Regions from separate parts of the Comamonas brasiliensis genome, predicted to be linked through region 2. Evidence: riboswitches for the same ligand, from Rfam matches in the RefSeq annotation. Region 2 holds a riboswitch; each other region holds the start of a gene.
What was found. Region 2 has a riboswitch for glycine ahead of gcvT (glycine cleavage system aminomethyltransferase GcvT). Riboswitches for the same ligand answer to the same signal wherever they lie in the genome.

Region 1 (5,996 bases), on a different contig from region 2:
TGGCGGTCACGCTGTCCAAGACCGAGGTGCTGCAGGTGGCCCTGTTTGCCGCCATGTTCCTGCATGAGCTGCCGACCCGTCTGGCGCTGCTGGCCATGGTGCTGGCCACGGTGGGCGTGCTGATGCTGTCGCTGCCGCCGCGCGGGCAGCTTTTCACGCTCTCGGCCTGGACCAGCAAATCCTCGGTGTACGGTCTGATCTGCGGTGCCTGCTTTGCGCTGGCCACGGTGGGCTTTCGCGGCGGCGCGGTCGAGATCGCAACACTGGGCGTGAGCTCGCCCTGGCTGTCCGGGGCCTGGGGCGTGCTGATCGCGCAGACCATGCAGTCCGTCGTCATGAGCGCCTGGATTGCCAGAACCCATGAGCAGGGCCTGCGTCCCATCTTCAAGGCCTGGCGCATCTCGCTGCTGGCCGGCAGCATGGGCGCTGCAGCCTCGCTGGCCTGGTTCACCGCCTATGCCATGCAGGGGGCCGCTGCCGTGCGCACCCTGGGCATGGTGGAGGTGGTGTTCAGCTATATCGTCTCGCGCAAGGTGTTCAGCGAGAAGCTGTCGCCGACGGAAAAGCTGGGCATGGCGCTGATGATGCTGGGCCTGGTGCTGATCTGTCTGCAGCTCTGATTTCAATAGCTTCCTGCGCTTTCCACTGCTCATTTTCAAAGCAAAAAGTCCTTTAAATAAAGCAAGAAAGAGCGCAAGAAGCTCCTGAATCAATAGCGTTCTGCCCTGGCATCCATGGCATCCACGGTACGGCTGTACTGCGCCTCAGGCGGCTTGCTGTTGTGTCTGCGCCAGGCTTTGGCGGCGCTCGGGCTTGACCGCATAGAGCCGGTATCCGATCGTCAGCAGGGCAAACCACAGGGGCGCGATATACAGCGCCACGCGGGTGCTGGCATCCAGCGACAGGCAGACCAGCACCACGGCCAGAAAGGCCAGCACAAACCAGTTGGTGAACGGCGCGCCGGGCATGCGATAGGCCACGGCAGCGGCATGACCCAGCCTGACGGCGCGGCGATAGCGCAGATGGGCAAAGACGATGATGCCCCAGGTCCAGACGGCGCCGATGGTGGCAATGCTGGTCACGTAGATGAAGGCCTCCTCGGGCACCAGATAGTTCAGCACCACGCCAAGCAGCATGAATGCCGCAGAGATCACAATGCCGGCCGCAGGCACATGGCGCGCATTGACCCGGCCCAGCCTGGCGGGCGCCTGCTTGAATTGCGCCAGCGTGTAGAGCATGCGGCCCGTGCTGAAGATGCCGCTGTTGCATGAAGAGGCGGCGGCGGTGATGACCACGAAGTTGATGATGCCGGCGGCTGCAGGAATGCCCAGCTTGTCGAAGACATGGACGAAGGGGCTCATGTCGGGGCTTAGCTCGTTCCAGGGCACCAGCGACATGATGACCACCAGGGCGCCGATATAGAAGATCAGAATCCGGTAGACGATGCTGTTGGTGGCACGGGGCAGCACTTTCTCGGGCGACTCGGCCTCGCCCGCCGTCACGCCTATCAGCTCCACGCCGGTATAGGCAAAGCAGGCGATCTGCAAGGTGAAGACCACGCCCACCATGCCCACGGGCGCGAAGCCTCCGTGCGACCAGAGATTGGCGAAGCTTGCCGTCTGGCCCAGCGGTCCCCAGCCCGTGGTGATGATGGCCACGCCCAGCACCAGCGTGGCCACGATGGTCACGACCTTGATCAGCGCGAACCAGAATTCCAGCTCGCCAAAGACCTTGACCGCAATCAGATTCACGCCCAGCAGCAGGGCCAGGGTGGCGAGCGCCGGAACCCATTGCGGAATGGCCGGAAACCAGTAGTGGGTGTAGATGCCTATGGCCGTGAGCTCGGCCATGCCCGTCACCACCCAGGTGAACCAGTAGGTCCAGCCGGTGACGAATCCGGCCCAGGGGCTGACATAGGTTTCGGCATAGGTGGCAAAAGAGCCGGCCACCGGGCGGTGCACCAGCAACTCGCCCAGCGCCCGCATGATGAAGAAGATGGCCAGCCCCGCGATGGCGTAGCTGACCAGCAGCAGCGGCCCGGCCTTGTGGATTGCCTTGGCCGAGCCCAGGAACAGGCCCACGCCAATGGCGCCGCCCAGGGCGATCAGCTGGATATGCCGGTCCTTGAGGCCGCGCTCCAGCTCACCTGTCTGCTGCAGCGACTCCCCGGCTGCGCTTGGATGATTTCGACTCATGTTGTATGTCTCCGTTTTGCCATTCACACGGCAACAGCCGTCCCTCACGGGGCGCTGCGGCTGCCGTGTCTGGCTTGTTGATGAGGTTTTCAGGTCGTGGTCAGGCGCTGGCGGTGGTCAGCGTGGCCGGTCGGGGCTGCCTGCTGGCGCTGCCCATGGACTGCAGCACGAGGTCGCCGACCATGTCGGCGGTGACGGCCGACAAGGTCCAGCCCAGATGGCCGTGGCCGGTGTTGTAGAACACGCAGGGCTTGTTGCCAGGGCCCACGCGCGGCAGCATGTCCGGCATCATGGGGCGCAGGCCCGCCCAGGGCACGACGCTGCGCGTGCTGACGCCCGGGAAGCATTGCTGCACCCATTCGATGAGCGGGCGGATGCGGTCGGCGCGGATGTCCTTGTTGTAGCCGTTGAACTCCGCCGTGCCGGCCACGCGGAAGCGATCCTCGCCCAGGCGGCTGGTGACCAGCTTGGTCTCGTCGTCCAGCAGGCTCACGACGGGAGCTGCGGCGCGGCTGGCTTGGTCCGGCAGATTGACCGTGATGGAGTAGCCTTTGACAGGGTAGATGTTGACGCTGTCGCCCAGCTGGGCGGCCAGCGCGCGGCTGGCCGTGCCCGCGCAGACCACCATGGCGTCGAAGGTCGAGGTCTCGGCCTCCAGACCCTGGCGCACGGTCACGCTGGCCTGTTTGCCGTTGCTGTTCACCGACACGATTTCCTGGCCGTAGCGGCATTGCACGCCCAGTCGCTCGCAGGCGGCGGCCAGGCCGCTGGTGAACTTGTGGATGTCGCCGGTGGAGTCGCTCTCGGTGAAGTAGCCGCCATAGAAGGTTCCGGACAGGGTCGGCTCGATGGCCTTCATTTCATCGGGCGTGACGGCGCGGCGCTCCAGCCCGCCCAGGGCGAGCAGCTGCGAGACCTTTCCCGCATGTTCGAAGCCGGCGCGGTCGCGGTAGATATGCAGGATGCCTTTTTGCTTCAGATCGAAGTCAATGCCTTCGGCGGCAGCCCATTCGAACAGGTGCTCGCGTGCCGCAATCGCCAGCCTGGCGGTCTCCACGGTGTTCTTCTGGTAGTGGGGGATGGCAGCGAGAAACTGGCAGAACCAGGAAATCTTGTGCCAGCCGGGCTTGGGGTTGAGCAGCAGCGGAGCATCGCTCTTGAGCATCCACTTGAGGCCTTTGACGATGGTGGACCAGTGGGTCCAGACCTCGGCATTCGAGGCCGAGAGCTGGCCGCCATTGGCGAACGAGGTCTCCATGGCGGCATAGCGCTGCTTCTCGAACAGGGTGACGGAAAATCCGCGGCGTGCGAGGGCGTAGGCGGTGGTCACGCCCGTGATGCCACCGCCGATGACGGCGATTGTCTTCATGATTCAGATTCCAGAAACGTCAAGGGTGGAGCCCGTGCGCAACATGCGCAGCGGACGCCCCCTCTGTTCTGGACCTGAGAGATTCACGAGGCAGCACCCTGGGGCGCTGCTCGCTTGCTCCTTCGGTATGCCCGGCGGACGATGACGTCCGGACATTCTTCAGAGTGTGTGAAAGCGATGCCGATCCTTTGGCCTGAGAGTTTCCGGGGCGGTTGCTCCTTCGGCGCTGCATGCGCCAAGTTTGCGCTGCAGTCTCTCTCGGCATCACCGGGCTGAGAGCCTGTGGCGAATGTAGGAAGAATGGCGGCGCCTGGATATTCGGGTTTTCTAGGGTTCTGCGCCGGGGCAGGTCGTGCTGCGATTCTTTTATTTGATAGCGGCTAGCGCTTGCTCTTTAAAGATTTTCATGTGTTTTCATAAGGAAAGTGAATTTATTCAAGCGTAAGACGCTTCCGAATTCATAGCGTCAGGCGCTGTCAAGTGCCGCTGAGCAGCCCCAGAGTCAACCCCTGCATTGACATGACGGCTCATGGCCTGCGGTGGATTTGGGCAAAATATCGTCTTTGCCTGTCAATGGGCCCGGCGATATCACCGCTTTGCCATTGAAGCGCCCGACCGGGGTGGCTGCCGATTCAGGATGCAACTGGCCTATCCGCCATGGCGTTCTGCTGTCATGGCTTCGTTCCTTTGTCCTTGTTGCCCGCGACCGTCATGGTCGCCTTTTTGCGTTGCCTGTCGCAGCGCCTGCGGGATGGTTGGGTGTTTTGTCCGGATGGGCGCAAACCATTACAACAAGACATTTATGTCCCAACCCAACTCAAGCCAGCAGCTCGCGCCGACTGGCGATGGTGACGATAACCAGCCCCGCTTGCACCGGGTGCTCAAGCAGCGCCACCTGAGCATGATCGCCATTGGCGGCGCCATCGGCACGGGCCTGTTTGTGGCCTCCGGCTCGGCCATCGCCCAGATCGGCCCGGGCGGTGCCGTGCTCACCTATCTGCTCATCGGCATCATGGTCTACTACATCATGACCAGCCTGGGCGAGCTGGCCGCCTTCATGCCGGTGGCTGGTTCCTTCTCGACCTATGCCTCGCGCTATGTGGATCGAGGCTTCGGCTTTGCGCTGGGCTGGAACTTCTGGTTCAGCTGGGCCGTGGTGGTGGCGGTGGATCTGGTGGCCTCGCAGCTGGTCATGGCCTACTGGTTTCCCAATGTGCCGGGCATCCTCTGGAGCGGCCTGTTCCTGCTGCTGATGGTGGGGCTGAACGCGTTTTCCGCGCGCGGCTTTGCCGAGGCCGAGTACTGGTTCGCGCTGATCAAGGTGCTGGCCGTGGTGGCCTTTCTGATCACCGGCGTGCTGATTCTGTTCGGCATCATCAGCAACGGCCATGTTCCCGGTTTTGAGAACTGGACCACGGGCGATGCGCCATTCGTCGGCAATTTCGCGACCTTTGTGGGCGTGGCCATGATCGTGGCCTATTCCTTCCAGGGCACGGAGCTGGTGGGCGTGGCGGCGGGCGAATCCGAGAATCCGCGCGAGAACGTGCCGCGTGCGATTCGTCAGGTGTTCTGGCGCATCCTGCTCTTCTATGTGCTGGCGATTATCGTCATCGGCTTTCTGATTCCCTATACCGATCCGCAGCTGCTGCGCACCGATGTGGCCGATATTGCCGTGAGCCCGTTCACGCTGGTGTTCCAGCATGCGGGCCTGCTGTCGGCGGCCACGGTGATGAATGCGGTGATCCTGACCTCAGTGCTGTCGGCCGGCAACTCGGGCATGTATGCGGCCACGCGCATGCTCTACAACATGGCAACCGAGGGCAATGCACCGCGCATCTTCTCCCGGCTGACCCAGAACGGCGTGCCGCTGGTGGCCTTGATCGGCAGCACGCTGGTCGCCAGCCTGTGCCTGTTTTCCTCGCTCTACAGCCCGCAGGCCGTCTATATCTGGCTGCTGAACCTGGCCGGCATGACGGAGTTCATCGTCTGGCTGGGCATTGCCGTCAGCCACTATCGCTTCCGTCGCGGCTATGTCATGCATGGTCATGATGTGGGCCTGCTGCCCTACAAGGCCGGCGCCTTCCCCTTCGGACCCATCTTTGCCTTTGTGCTGTGTCTGGTGGTGACGCTGGGCCAGAACTACCAGGCCTTCCTGGAAGATCGCATCGATTGGGGCGGCGTGGTCTCGACCTATCTGGGCATTCCGCTGTTCCTGTTGTTCTGGCTGGGTTACTGGCTGGTCAAGCGCAAGACCTGGGTCAGCTATGCCGATATGCGCTTTGACGAGCTCGAAGACATCAAGCAGGGCAAGGTGTCGTCCTGAGGCGGTTTAAGCCTTCCCCTTCTCCAGGCGGGAAGGGGTAGCGGCAGGGGCTGGCGCTGCTTGCTGTTTCCCGGTGCCCGTGTGCTTGTTTGACGCATGGCTGCCGTCT
Region 2 (5,996 bases):
TGATTCCGCTGTCGCAGACCCTGCTGCTGTCCAGTTATCCGCCCGCCAAGGCCGGTGTGGCGCTTTCGCTCTGGGGCGTGACGACCTTGGTCGCGCCCGTGGTCGGGCCACTGCTGGGCGGCTGGATCACGGACAATATTTCCTGGCCCTGGATCTTCTACATCAACGTGCCCGTGGGCCTGCTCTCGGCCCTCATGACCTGGAGCATCTACCGCAACCGCGAAACGCCCACGCGCAAGCTGCCAATCGACACCGTGGGCCTGTCCCTGCTCGTGCTCTGGGTGGCGGCGCTGCAGTTGATGCTGGACAAGGGCAAAGAACTGGACTGGTTTGCCTCCAATGAAATCATCGCCTTTGCGGTGATCGCTGTCGTGGCCTTTGCCGTGTTCGTGGTCTGGGAGCTGACCGACGCCCATCCCGTCGTCGATCTGCGCCTGTTCAAGCGACGCAACTTTGCGGCCGGCTCGATCGCACTGTCCATCGCCTATGGTCTGTTCTTCGGCAATGTGGTGCTGCTGCCGCTGTGGCTGCAGCAATGGATGGGCTACACCTCCACCTCGGCCGGCCTGGCCCTGGCGCCGGTGGGCCTGCTGGCCATCCTGCTCACGCCCATGGTGGGTCGCAAGGTCGGAGTCTGGGATCCGCGCAAGATGGCCACGATTGCCTTCATCGTGTTTGCCATGGTGCTGTGGATGCGCTCGAAGTTCACCGTGGAGACCGACTTCGCCCACATCCTGATCCCCACGCTGATCCAAGGGGGCGCCATGGCCTTCTTCTTCATTCCGCTGACCACCATCACGCTGAGCGGACTGACACCGGACCGCATTCCTGCCGCCGCAGGTCTGTCCAACTTCGTGCGGATCACGGCCGGTGCCATGGGCACCTCGATTGCCACCACGCTCTGGGAAAGCCGGGCGTCCATGCACCATGCGCATCTGACCGAGCTGCTGGTACAGGGCCAGGGCACGTTTGCCAGCACGGTCAGAAACCTGCAGGCAGCAGGCATGAGTGCCGAGCAGGCCTATGCCCAGATCAACCGGCTGATCGATCAGCAGGCCTTCACGCGGGCCGCCGACGATATCTTTCTGGCGTCGTCCTTTCTGTTCCTGAGCCTGATCGTGCTGATCTGGTTCACCAAGCGCCCGGCCTCTGCCGCAGGAGCCTCCGACGCGGCCGCCGGCGCACACTGACAAACTTCAGACAAAATTGGCTGGAAGCGATTGACCCACAATCGCTTCCAGCTATTTTTTTGATAGCTTCTAGGCGCCGGCAGACTGCTTGTCCAGGCGCCGCAAAAAAACCTGCAGCTCCTTGACGACCTGGGCATCGCCCTTTGTCTGGGCGCAGCTCAGCCCTTGCTGCCAGGCGGCGCGCGCTGCCTGTGCATCACCCAGCGCCAGCTCCACCTTGCCCAACTGCTTCCAGGCGACGGAGTATTGGGCATCCAGCGCCGTGGCCTTGCGCAGATGCTCGCGCGCCACTGCCATCTGCTCCTCGTCGGCATAGGCCTTGCCCAGGGTATAGCGCAGCAGCGCACCGTCCTTGCCGGCTGCCAGCATGCTCTCCAGATTGCGAACCATGGGATTCATGTGTATTTGCTCCTCAGGCAGCGAGTGTCGCATTCGCCGCATCCGATCATGGGAATGGCCGCTGCCGCGATACGGCCTCTTGCAAATCGGCTCTTGCAGCGCTGCAAACCGTCCCAAACTGCAGCCAATGTCCCACTCAGGCGCCCGATCTTGTTTAGCAAACCAAGCCTCACCACCCCCATCGCCGACTACGAGGACTCGCCTCAATACTCGGGCGGGCGCTTTCGCAACACGCATCCACGTCCGGCCAACAGCCCCAAGCCAGATGCCGGGACGCTATGGAAGTTCTTCTTCAACAAGCCGGCCGATTCCGAGCCTGGCAAGGCACTGCCCGTTCTGCCGCTGAGCACGGCCGAGCTGGACCTCGCGCCCGAGCGCAGCCTGTATCGCCTGGGCCATTCGACCTTGCTGATGAAGCTGCGCGGCGGCTGGTGGCTGACGGACCCGGTGTTTTCCGAGCGTGCCTCCCCACTGTCGTTTGCCGGCCCCAAGCGCTTTCATGCCCCGCCGATCGCTCTGGACGAGTTGCCTGCCTTGCGCGGCGTACTGCTCTCGCATGATCACTACGATCACCTGGACCGCGCCACCATCCGCGTGCTTGCGCCCAAGGTGGGCATTTTTCTCTGCCCTTTGGGAGTGGGAGACAGACTGGCGGCCTGGGGCGTTCCGGCCGACAAGATCGTGCAGCACGACTGGTGGCAGGGCAGCGAGGTTGACGGCCTGCGTTTCACGGCCACGCCAGCCCAGCATTTCTCGGGGCGCAGCCTGCGTGACGGCAACCGTACGCTCTGGGCGTCCTGGACCATAGAAGACCGCCAGGCCGACAGGCCGCTGCGCGTCTTCTTCAGCGGCGATGGCGGCTATTTCGACGGTTTTGCCGAAATCGGCAGGCGCTTCGGCCCCTTCGATGTCACGCTGATGGAAACCGGCGCCTACGACGCCCACTGGCCCTATGTCCACATGCACCCGGCGCAGACCGTGCAGGCCCACCGGGATCTCGGTGGCCAATGGCTGCTGCCTATACACAACGGCACTTTCAACCTGGCCATGCATGCCTGGTGGGACCCGTTCGAGCAGATCCTGAGCCTGGGCAGACAGCACGGCATAGAGATTGCCACCCCCATGATGGGCGAGCGCCTGGACCTGGGCGCTCCGCATGCGGGCTCGGCCTGGTGGCGTGCCTGCGCCGAGGCCGACAGCAAGAGACTGGATCTGCGCCCGGCACAACCCTGAAGGTGCAGCCCGCATGGCCGACAATGGCCTCATGGACATTTCGCGCACCTCATACCTTGCCGCCTGCGCCGCCGCTCTGACCAGCTTGCTGCTCGGGGGCTGCACCCACCTCTTTGATGGCAGCCGGCTCAAACCGGATCCGGCGGCCGACGCACCGGCTATCGTTTCTGCGCAGCCCGAGCGGACGCCGGCTCCGGTTGCACCCCTGGATGCGCAGTCCAAGCCGCCACGGAGCACGGAATGGCCTGCCTGGATCAAGGCAGATTGCACGCCCCCTGCCCAGCTCGACCAGCAACCCCGGCCGCGCCGCCACACCACGCCGCACGTCAGTCACCACTGGTTCCCGAACGGGCTGGAGACCACGGTGGTCTTCCGCCTGGAAGTCACGGCTCAAGGTCAGCTCGGCCGTGTGGCCTACCAGCCCGCCGATACCGATCCCCGCATCGTGAAGTCCATACTGCGCTCGCTCGAACGCTGGCAGTTCAAGCCCGCCATGCGCCAGGGCCAGCCCGTGACGGCCTGCTTCGAGCAGCGCTACGAACTGGTGTTTCCGCGTGTGCAGGAGATCGATCCCGAGCCCAAGCCGGTCTTGAACACCGCTCCGCAGTGAGGACGCAAGCACGGAGCGGACGATGCATGCTCGAAAACCCCAAAATCCATCCGATTCGGTGGAACAGGCCCCTTGCCCACCGCTAGAATCGCCAACGTCAGGAGAGAGTGCCCGCAGCTGAAGCTGCCTTGCACCGCCGAAGGCGCAGACCCCCACCCGGAGTCAAAACGCTCAGGCAAAAGGACTGACAAGCGCTGCCAGGTGTGCAAACCTGCAGCGTCCCTTGCTGGAGAGAGATGCAGGCCGTCATTTCATATGTGCGCCGGCATCCACCGAAGGAGCAAGCTGCCCGATGCAATGCGGGCAGTGAATCTCTCAGGTAAAGCGGACAGCAGGGCAAGCCCGCCACGCATGGCCCAGCCATGCATGGCCACTCATTTTGGTTTGACCACCGGAGCGCTTGCCTGTGACTGCTGCTGACACCTCTTCCGATCTGCGTTCCACACCGCTGTTTGCCCTGCACCAGAAACTGGGTGCCCGCATGGTGCCGTTTGCCGGCTATTCCATGCCCGTGCAATACCCTCAAGGCCTGATGGCCGAGCACCTGCACACCCGCAAGGCCGCCGGCCTGTTCGATGTCTCGCACATGGGCCAGCTGCTGCTGCGAGGCCCCGATGCCGCCGCCGCGCTCGAATCGCTGATGCCCGTCGATGTCATGGACCTGGGCCTGCACAAACAGCGTTACGGCCTGCTGCTCGATGAGCAAGGGGGCATTCTGGACGACCTGATGTTCGTCAACCGTGGCGAAGATCTGTTCCTCATCGTCAATGGCGCCTGCAAAGAGGCCGATATCGCCCATATCCAGAGCCGCATCGCCAGCCGCTGCGAGGTCATTCCTCTGCCCGAGCGCGCCTTGCTGGCCCTGCAAGGCCCGCAAGCCGCCACAGCCCTCGCGCGCCTGATTCCCGGTGTGACAGCTCTGGTCTTCATGACCGGCAACTACTTCGACTGGCAAGGCCATGCGCTCTACATCACGCGCAGCGGCTATACGGGCGAGGACGGTTTTGAAATCTCCCTGCCCGGCGAAGCGGCAACAGCCTTTGCCGAGGCGTTGCTGGCCCAGCCCGAGGTGGCCCCCATCGGTCTGGGTGCGCGCAACTCGCTGCGCCTTGAAGCCGGACTTTGCCTGTATGGCAACGACATCGACACCAGCACCACGCCCGTCGAAGCCGCGCTGAACTGGGCCATGCAGAAGGTGCGCCGCAGCGGCGGCGAACGCGAGGGTGGCTTTCCCGGTGCAGCCATCGTGCTGGAGCAATTGCAGAACCCGCAATCGCTGCGCCGCAAGCGCGTGGGCCTGATTGCGCTGGAGCGCATTCCCGTGCGCGAGCCCGCCGTGCTGGAGAACATGGACGGACAGCATATCGGCCACATCACCAGCGGCCTGCTCAGCCCCACGCTCAACCAGCCCGTGGCGCTGGCCTATGTCGAGCCCGACTACGCCGCCATCGATACGGAAATATTCGCCATGGTGCGCGGCAAGCCCGTGCCCATGAAAGTGGTCGCCACGCCCTTCGTTCCCACCCGCTATCACCGCGGCTAGGTCTGCCGCCGCGGATGAGACGGGCCAGTTTGCCAAACAGCGGCCAGAACACCGCTAAAGTGCGAACTGGACCTTTCTCAAACAACACCCGATTCCCCTGAATCCCCATCTGGAGCTTTTCATGAGCATCAAGTATTCCAAAGAACACGAGTGGATCAACGCCGCTGACACCAATGCCGCCATCGTCGGCATCACCGTACACGCACAGGATGCGCTGGGCGATGTGGTGTTTGTGGACCTGCCTGCCGTGGGCTCCACCTTCAAGGCCGGCGATGTCGCGGGCGTGGTCGAATCCGTCAAGGCCGCCGCCGATGTCTACATGCCCGTGACCGGCGAGATCGTCGAAGTCAACGAAGCCCTGCGCGATGACCCGTCGCTCGCCAACAGCGATCCGCTGGCCGCAGGCTGGTTCTTCAAGGTCAAGATGAGCAATGTGGGCGAGCTCGAAGGTCTGATGGAAGAGACCGCCTACAACGACTTCGCCAAGGACAACTAAGCATATCAACGGCCCTCGCTTTGCGAAGGCCGTTTTTGCATGCAGCCATGAGCACCATCCAGTATTTCGACGATCCGGAAGTAGGTCTCGCCCGCGAGACCAGCCACCCGGCCTTTGTGCGCATCGCGACCCAGGACTTCTACTACGACTGCGGTGACGACTTCAGCCCCTTCGGCAACGATGACGGCAGCGACACACTGGCCGCACTTGAAGAGTGGTACCAGGAGCAGACGGGCGGCAAGCCCGCCAGGGCGCTGCGTTTTTTGCAGCAGCAACTGAGCGACTGGGATCTGCCAGTGCCCGAGGACATGCTGGCTCATGACGATGCGGCCAAGGCCCAATGGCTGGCCAGCGACGACATGAACCAGAGCTATCTGCGCTCGGTCTGCCGCGCCCACGTAGCCACGGCCTTTGGCCAGTTCAAGATCACGGGCAGCATCGATGCCGATCTGCACCAGCAGGCACTGCTTGCCCTGGCCTGCCAGCAATGGCTGAACACCGTGGCACGCAGCAAATATCCCGATT
Region 3 (5,996 bases), on a different contig from region 2:
CACGGCCGGCGCAGGCTGGGCCAGCGCATCGTCGGCGTAATAGGCAGCCAGGGTCCAGCTGAAAGCCGTGGTGCCCAGCAGCTGCAGCGCCTGACGGCGACCGCGCCGGAAACGGGGTGAAGTGGATGCAGAACTCATGGCGGTGGCGGCCTGTCTCAGCGGCTGGCCAGCAGATCCACGGGAGCGGCATGCAGCAGATTTAGCTTCTTGGGGATCAGCTTGAGATCGAAGAAGGTGTCGGCAATCTTTTGCTGCTCGCCCAGGATTTCGGCATTCACGGCCTTGGTGCCGAATTCGGTACGGTTCAGATACAGCTCGGTCACGGCGGTGTCCAGGCCCAGGATCTGCGACAGCTCGGCAGCGGCAGCGCTCTTGTTCTTGCTGGCCCAGGCATCGATGGCGGCGATTTCCTCGATCGCGATGCGCAGTACATCGGCATTGCGGCTTGCATAGTCGCGCGAGGTGAAGTAGTAGGCACGGTTGTTGACCACGCCCCTGGCATCGGCCAGCAGGCGCGCATCCAGGGTCTTCTGCGCCGAGGCCAGGAACGGATCCCAGATCACCCAGGCGTCGACCGAGCCCTTCTCGAAGGCGGCCCGCGCATCGGGCGGCGCCAGAAAGACCGACTGCACATCGCCGTACTTGAGACCATGCTTTTCCAGCAGCTTGACCAGGAAGTAATGGACGTTGGAGCCCTTGTTGTAGGCAATGCGCTTGCCCTTGAGATCGGCCACGCTGCGGATCGCCGAGCCCTTGGGCACGATCACGGCTTCCAGGCCCGGACGTGCCACCGTGGCACCCGCATAGACCAGGGGCGCACCGGCGGCCTGGGCGAAGATCGGCGGAGCCTCGCCCACATCGCCGAAGTCGATGGAGCCCACATTGAGCGCCTCCAGCTGTACGGGGCCGGCGTTGAACTCGACCCAGCGCACGGCCACGCCCAGCGGGGTCAGGCGCTTTTCCAGGGTGCCGCGATTCTTGAGAATCGACAGCCAGCCTTTTTGATGGCCCACGCGCAGCACGCGCTGCCCGCCTGCCGTGCCATTGCCTTGCTGCGCATGCAGTCCGCCCGAGGCCAGCGCCAGCGCCGAAGCTGCCGTACCCGCCAGCCACTGACGGCGTGTGGTGTTCAGCAATTGCGACGAAATGACGACAGAAGTGTTGTTGCGATCGGTCATGAGAAATCAATCCTTGGAGCTTGCAGTCCACACACTTCAGGCGCACCTTTGGCCTGATTTCAGGCGCAACTCGGCCTTCGCAGTGCGGGGACTGCTATCAAAAACAGAGACATGGAGAAATGGGCGCCGCCCCATCAGTGAAGCAGCAAGCAAGGGGCGCCCCGCAGCGATGCTGCCGTCCCCTCGGGGGAAGCCGCGTGCGGCTCAGGGGGGCGCTAGTTCAAACGCTACATCGCACGTCGGCAAACGCGATGCTTTCAAAGTCATTGGCGGCAGCCCACTGGGCACTGCGGCGCAGATCGGTGGCCAGCAACTGGGCGGCATCCTCGACGCGTTCGGCAATCTCGGGGGCCAGGCCATAACCGCCTTCGGGCAGCAGGGGTACACCCTGGTCGGTGGCATAGATGCCCGGCAGTATGTGGCGTGCGCCAAGCGACTGCAGCACTGGGCGCAGTGCGTAGTCCAGCGCCAGCATATGGTGGGGGCTGCCGCCCGTGGCCAGGGGCAGGACCAGCTTGCCCTTGAGCGCCGTCTGCGGCAGCACATCGAGAAACACCTTGAGCAGACCGCTGTAGGCTGCCTTGTAGACGGGGGTGGCCACCACCACCGCATCGGCCCGGGCCACGCGCTCGGTCACGGCACGAATCTCGGCATGATCGAAGCGGGCATGCAGCAGGGCCGCGGGGTCCAGCTGGTTGAGCTGCAGCACGGGCTCGGTGTTCAGACCCTGGGCCTGGAGACGCGCGGCCACGGCATTGAGCAGGGCACTGGAGCGCGAGGGCTGCGAGGGACTACCGGCAATCAGCAAAATCGACATGGCTTGGCTCTATCTTTTTGTTATTGCAAAGACAGGAGCACTCATCGCGCTCCCGTCCTGCGTTTCGCTTATTTCTTGGTGTAGATCTGGTCGAAGCTGCCGCCATCGGCGAAGTGAGCCTTGTCTGCCGCGGCCCAGCCGCCAAAAGCCTTGTCGATGGTGAACAGCTCCAGCTTGGGGAACTGGCTCGCGAACTCGGCGGCCACCTTGGCATCGGTCGGACGGTAGAAGTTCTTGCCAGCGATGCGCTGGGCCTCTTCAGAGTACAGATACTTCAGATAGGCCTCGGCCACGGTGCGCGTGCCCTTTTTATCGACCACCTTGTCGACCACGGCCACCGAAGGCTCGGCCAGGATGGACAGCGAAGGCGCGACGATCTGGAACTTTTCTGGGCCGAACTCCTTGAGCGCCAGATAGGCCTCGTTCTCCCAGGCCAGCAGCACATCGCCCAGACCGCGCTGCACAAAGGTCACGGTGGAGCCACGCGCGCCAGTGTCCAGCACGGGCACGTTCTTGTAGAGCTTGGTGATGAAATCCTTGGCCTGTGCATCGCCGCCGTATTTGCGCTTGGCAAATTCCCAGGCCGCCAGATAGTTCCAGCGTGCACCACCCGAGGTCTTGGGGTTGGGCGTGATCACCTGGATGCCGGGCTTGACCAGATCGTCCCAGTCCTTGATGCCCTTGGGATTGCCCTTTTTGACCAGGAAGACGATGGTGGAACTGTAGGGCGCGCTGTTGTGCGGCAGGCGCTTTTGCCAGTCGGCCTTGACATTGCCGTTCTTGACCAGGGCGTCGATATCGCCGGCCAGTGCCAGCGTGGCCACATCGGCCTCGATACCGTCGATGATGGAGCGTGCCTGCTTGCCCGAGCCTCCATGCGACTGCTTGATGGTCACATCCTGGTTCTGCGTGGCCTTCCAGTGCTTGGCGAACGCCTGGTTGTAGTTCACATAGAGCTCACGTGTCGGGTCGTAGGAGACGTTGAGCAGTTGCACGCCAGTCTGCGCAAAAGCGGGCAATGTGGGCAGAGCCGAGAGGGTCAAGCCAGCAATCAGACCGGCAGCCAGAGGAAACTTGATAAAGTTGCGACGATTTTTCATTGGACTGTGTTCTTGGAGTGAATGGATAACGGGCTTCTGCCCCGTTGCTGCGCATTCTTGAGCCGCATTCTTAAAACTCAAACTACTAAGATTTCAGTTTGTTATTACCCAAACATCTGAGATCAACCAAGAGGACCCTACACATGGCACGTACCGTTCACTGCATCAAGCTTGGTCAAGACGCTGAAGGCCTGGATTTCCCTCCTGCTCCCGGCGAACTGGGCAAGCGCATCTATGAAAGCGTGAGCAAGCAGGCCTGGGCCGACTGGCTCAAGCACCAGACCATGCTGATCAATGAAAACCGCCTGAACCTGGCCGATGCCCGTGCCCGCCAATACCTGGCCCGCCAGATGGAAAACCATTTCTTTGGCGGCGGCGCAGATGCCGCAGCAGGCTACGTGCCTCCCAGCGCCGAGTAATTTCGGTCGATCTGGACACCAAGCCCCCTGGCCCAGGCCTCGGGGCTTTTTTCTTGCGGGCTGTCGAACAGCCAACCGGTGAGACCGAGGGCACGCCCAGGGGTGCCCGAGGCCGGCAGTCGCAAAACTGCTCAAACCCAATTGATACAGGTATTAACCCGAATACGGTCGCTGGAACTGGCTAGAATCGCGCCCATCCCGCGGGAGAGCGGAACCTGTCAACGGTTCCCGCCGAAGGCGCAAACTCCCATAATCGCTCAGGCAATAAGTACCGCAGGTGGGTCTGACAGGACCCGGATATCGCCAACTGGAGAGCAGCCCGCGACCACAAGTCTGCAGGGCTCACCGAAGGGGCAAGCATGCGCACCGCGAAGGTGCCCATGTGCAACTCTCAGGTAAAAGGACAGCGGGAGAGGCAAGCCGGACACTCCCGCTGATGCGAGTGGCTGGTCTATTTTCAAATGCCTTCATGCTTCCCTCCATCTCTTTGCTGGACTCGTTCCAGGCCTCCAACTTCACCGTCATGCTGGTCATCTATCTGGTGGCCATTACCGCCGAAGCCATGTCCGGCGCCCTTGCTGCAGGCCGGCGCAATATGGACATCTTTGGCGTCGTGGTCATCGCCTTCGTCACCGCGCTGGGCGGTGGCACCATCCGCGACATGGTGCTGGGCCATTACCCCATAGGCTGGACCCAGCACCCCGAATATGTGTATCTGGTCATCAGCTTCGGCCTGCTGACCACGGTGATCGCGCGCCATATGCACCGCCTCAAGCAGGTGTTTCTGCTGCTGGATGCCATGGGCCTGATCGCCTTTTCACTGATCGGCTGCAACACGGCACTGGAGCTTGGCTACCCGACCATCGTCATCATCATGGCCGGCATGATTACCGGCATCAGCGGCGGCATTTTGCGTGACGTGCTCTGCAACCAGGTCCCCGTGGTGTTCCGCCGTGAGCTGTATGCCAGCGTGTCGCTGTCCGTATGCCTGATGTTCCTGGGCCTGCGCTATCTGGAGGTAAGCTCCAATATCAGCACCCTTGTCTGTTTTGGAGGCGGTCTGGCCTTCCGTCTGGCCGCCATTCGTTTCAAGTGGCGCCTGCCGGTTTTCTCTTACCAGCAGCGCTGGGAGTGATCCAGACTCCCCCTGTGGCGCTGCGCGCCTTCCCCCTCTCTTGCTACGCAGGAGGGGGACGCAGCCATCGCTGCGGGGCGGCCCTTGCTTGGCTGCTCTGAACTAGACTGCGCCTGCATTACCCATGTAGTTTCACTTTCCATGTCTGAACCGATCACATGGATGCCGGATGGCACCCCCTACAACACCCGATTTGGCGACCGCTATCACAGCGAGCTAGGCGGCCTTGACCAAGCCCGACAGGTCTTTCTCGGCGGCTGCGGTCTGCCTGCTGCCTGGGCTGCTGCGGCTCAGTGGCGCATTCTGGAAACCGGCTTCGGCTTGGGCCTGAACTTTCTCGTCACCTGGGCGGCGTGGAAAGCCGACCCGAGACGCCCGCGCATGCTGCATTTTGTCTCGGTGGAAGCCCACCCGGTCTCGCGCGAGGATCTGCTCAAGTCCTTGCCCACCGACGAGACACTGCGTCCGCTTGGCGAGCAACTGGCCGCGCAATGGTGGGGGCTGCTGCCCGGCGTGCACCGCCTCTCCTTCGACGACGGCCAATTGCTGCTGACGCTCTATATAGGCGACGCCAAGACCATGTTGCGCAAGCAGCAGCTGACGGCAGACAGTGTGTACCTGGATGGCTTTTCTCCCCAGCTCAACCCCGAAATGTGGGACGAAGAAGCCATGAAGAACATTGCCCGCCATTGCCGCCGGGGTACCCAACTGGCCACCTGGTGCGTGGCCGGCCATGTACGCCAGGCGCTCAAGGCTCAGGGTTTTGAAGTCAAGAAGCGCGCCGGCGTGCCACCCAAACGCCATAACCTGCATGCCACCTACAACCCGGCCTGGGAACCGCGCCATCGCAGCGACGGCCTGCCTGCGCCGGTGAGCCAGGCCGGTCGCTGTCTGGTGCTGGGTGCGGGTCTGGCCGGTGCCGCCGCCGCCGCCAGCCTGGCCAGGCGCGGCTGGGAAGTGACCGTGCTGGATGCGGCGGCCGCGCCTGCTGCAGGGGCCTCGGGCCTGCCCGCCGGCCTGTTCTGCCCGCATATTTCGCCCGACGACAGCGTCCTGTCGCGCCTGTCCAGAAGCGGCGTGCGCACAACGCTACAGAATCTGCTGCAACTGAGCCAGGCAAACAAACTGCAACCGTCCCGGGACTGGGCTCATGACGGGGTGCTTGAACACGACCTGAACGAGCCTTCCCATCTGCCCAGGTCATGGTTGCAGCCCGCAAGCGATACCTACCCCTGGGGTCTGCACTGGAGCGCACCCGTGCAGCCGGCTCAGCTGGCTGCGGCCCATCTGCCCGCAGACAGTCAGGCCGTCTGGCATGAGCAGGCCGGCTGGGTGCGCCCTGCTCAA

Region 1: another riboswitch for glycine. It lies ahead of DJFAAGMI_RS13950 (D-amino acid dehydrogenase); the one in region 2 lies ahead of gcvT (glycine cleavage system aminomethyltransferase GcvT).
Region 3: another riboswitch for glycine. It lies ahead of DJFAAGMI_RS20565 (trimeric intracellular cation channel family protein); the one in region 2 lies ahead of gcvT (glycine cleavage system aminomethyltransferase GcvT).

Annotation. Positions count from the first base shown of each region.
Region 1 covers NZ_JAANES010000003.1:276,056-282,051, reverse strand. The annotation lists gene DJFAAGMI_RS13960 (DMT family transporter) at 1-620, shown strand, start outside; gene DJFAAGMI_RS13955 (amino acid permease) at 765-2,195, opposite strand; gene DJFAAGMI_RS13950 (D-amino acid dehydrogenase) at 2,296-3,564, opposite strand; glycine riboswitch at 3,736-3,835, opposite strand; gene DJFAAGMI_RS13945 (amino acid permease) at 4,367-5,887, shown strand.
Region 2 covers NZ_JAANES010000001.1:1,096,278-1,102,273, reverse strand. The annotation lists gene DJFAAGMI_RS04955 (DHA2 family efflux MFS transporter permease subunit) at 1-1,190, shown strand, start outside; gene DJFAAGMI_RS04950 (hypothetical protein) at 1,260-1,589, opposite strand; gene DJFAAGMI_RS04945 (MBL fold metallo-hydrolase) at 1,740-2,822, shown strand; gene DJFAAGMI_RS04940 (energy transducer TonB) at 2,836-3,432, shown strand; glycine riboswitch at 3,521-3,629, shown strand; glycine riboswitch at 3,649-3,774, shown strand; gene gcvT (glycine cleavage system aminomethyltransferase GcvT) at 3,839-4,975, shown strand; gene gcvH (glycine cleavage system protein GcvH) at 5,097-5,471, shown strand; gene DJFAAGMI_RS04925 (MolR family transcriptional regulator) at 5,519-5,996, shown strand, end outside.
Region 3 covers NZ_JAANES010000005.1:317,591-323,586, reverse strand. The annotation lists gene DJFAAGMI_RS20590 (aliphatic sulfonate ABC transporter substrate-binding protein) at 1-138, opposite strand, end outside; gene DJFAAGMI_RS20585 (sulfonate ABC transporter substrate-binding protein) at 156-1,178, opposite strand; gene ssuE (NADPH-dependent FMN reductase) at 1,399-1,995, opposite strand; gene DJFAAGMI_RS20575 (sulfate ABC transporter substrate-binding protein) at 2,064-3,095, opposite strand; gene DJFAAGMI_RS20570 (oxidative damage protection protein) at 3,239-3,514, shown strand; glycine riboswitch at 3,706-3,798, shown strand; glycine riboswitch at 3,812-3,931, shown strand; gene DJFAAGMI_RS20565 (trimeric intracellular cation channel family protein) at 3,984-4,649, shown strand; gene mnmC (bifunctional tRNA (5-methylaminomethyl-2-thiouridine)(34)-methyltransferase MnmC2/FAD-dependent 5-carboxymethylaminomethyl-2-thiouridine(34) oxidoreductase MnmC1) at 4,791-5,996, shown strand, end outside.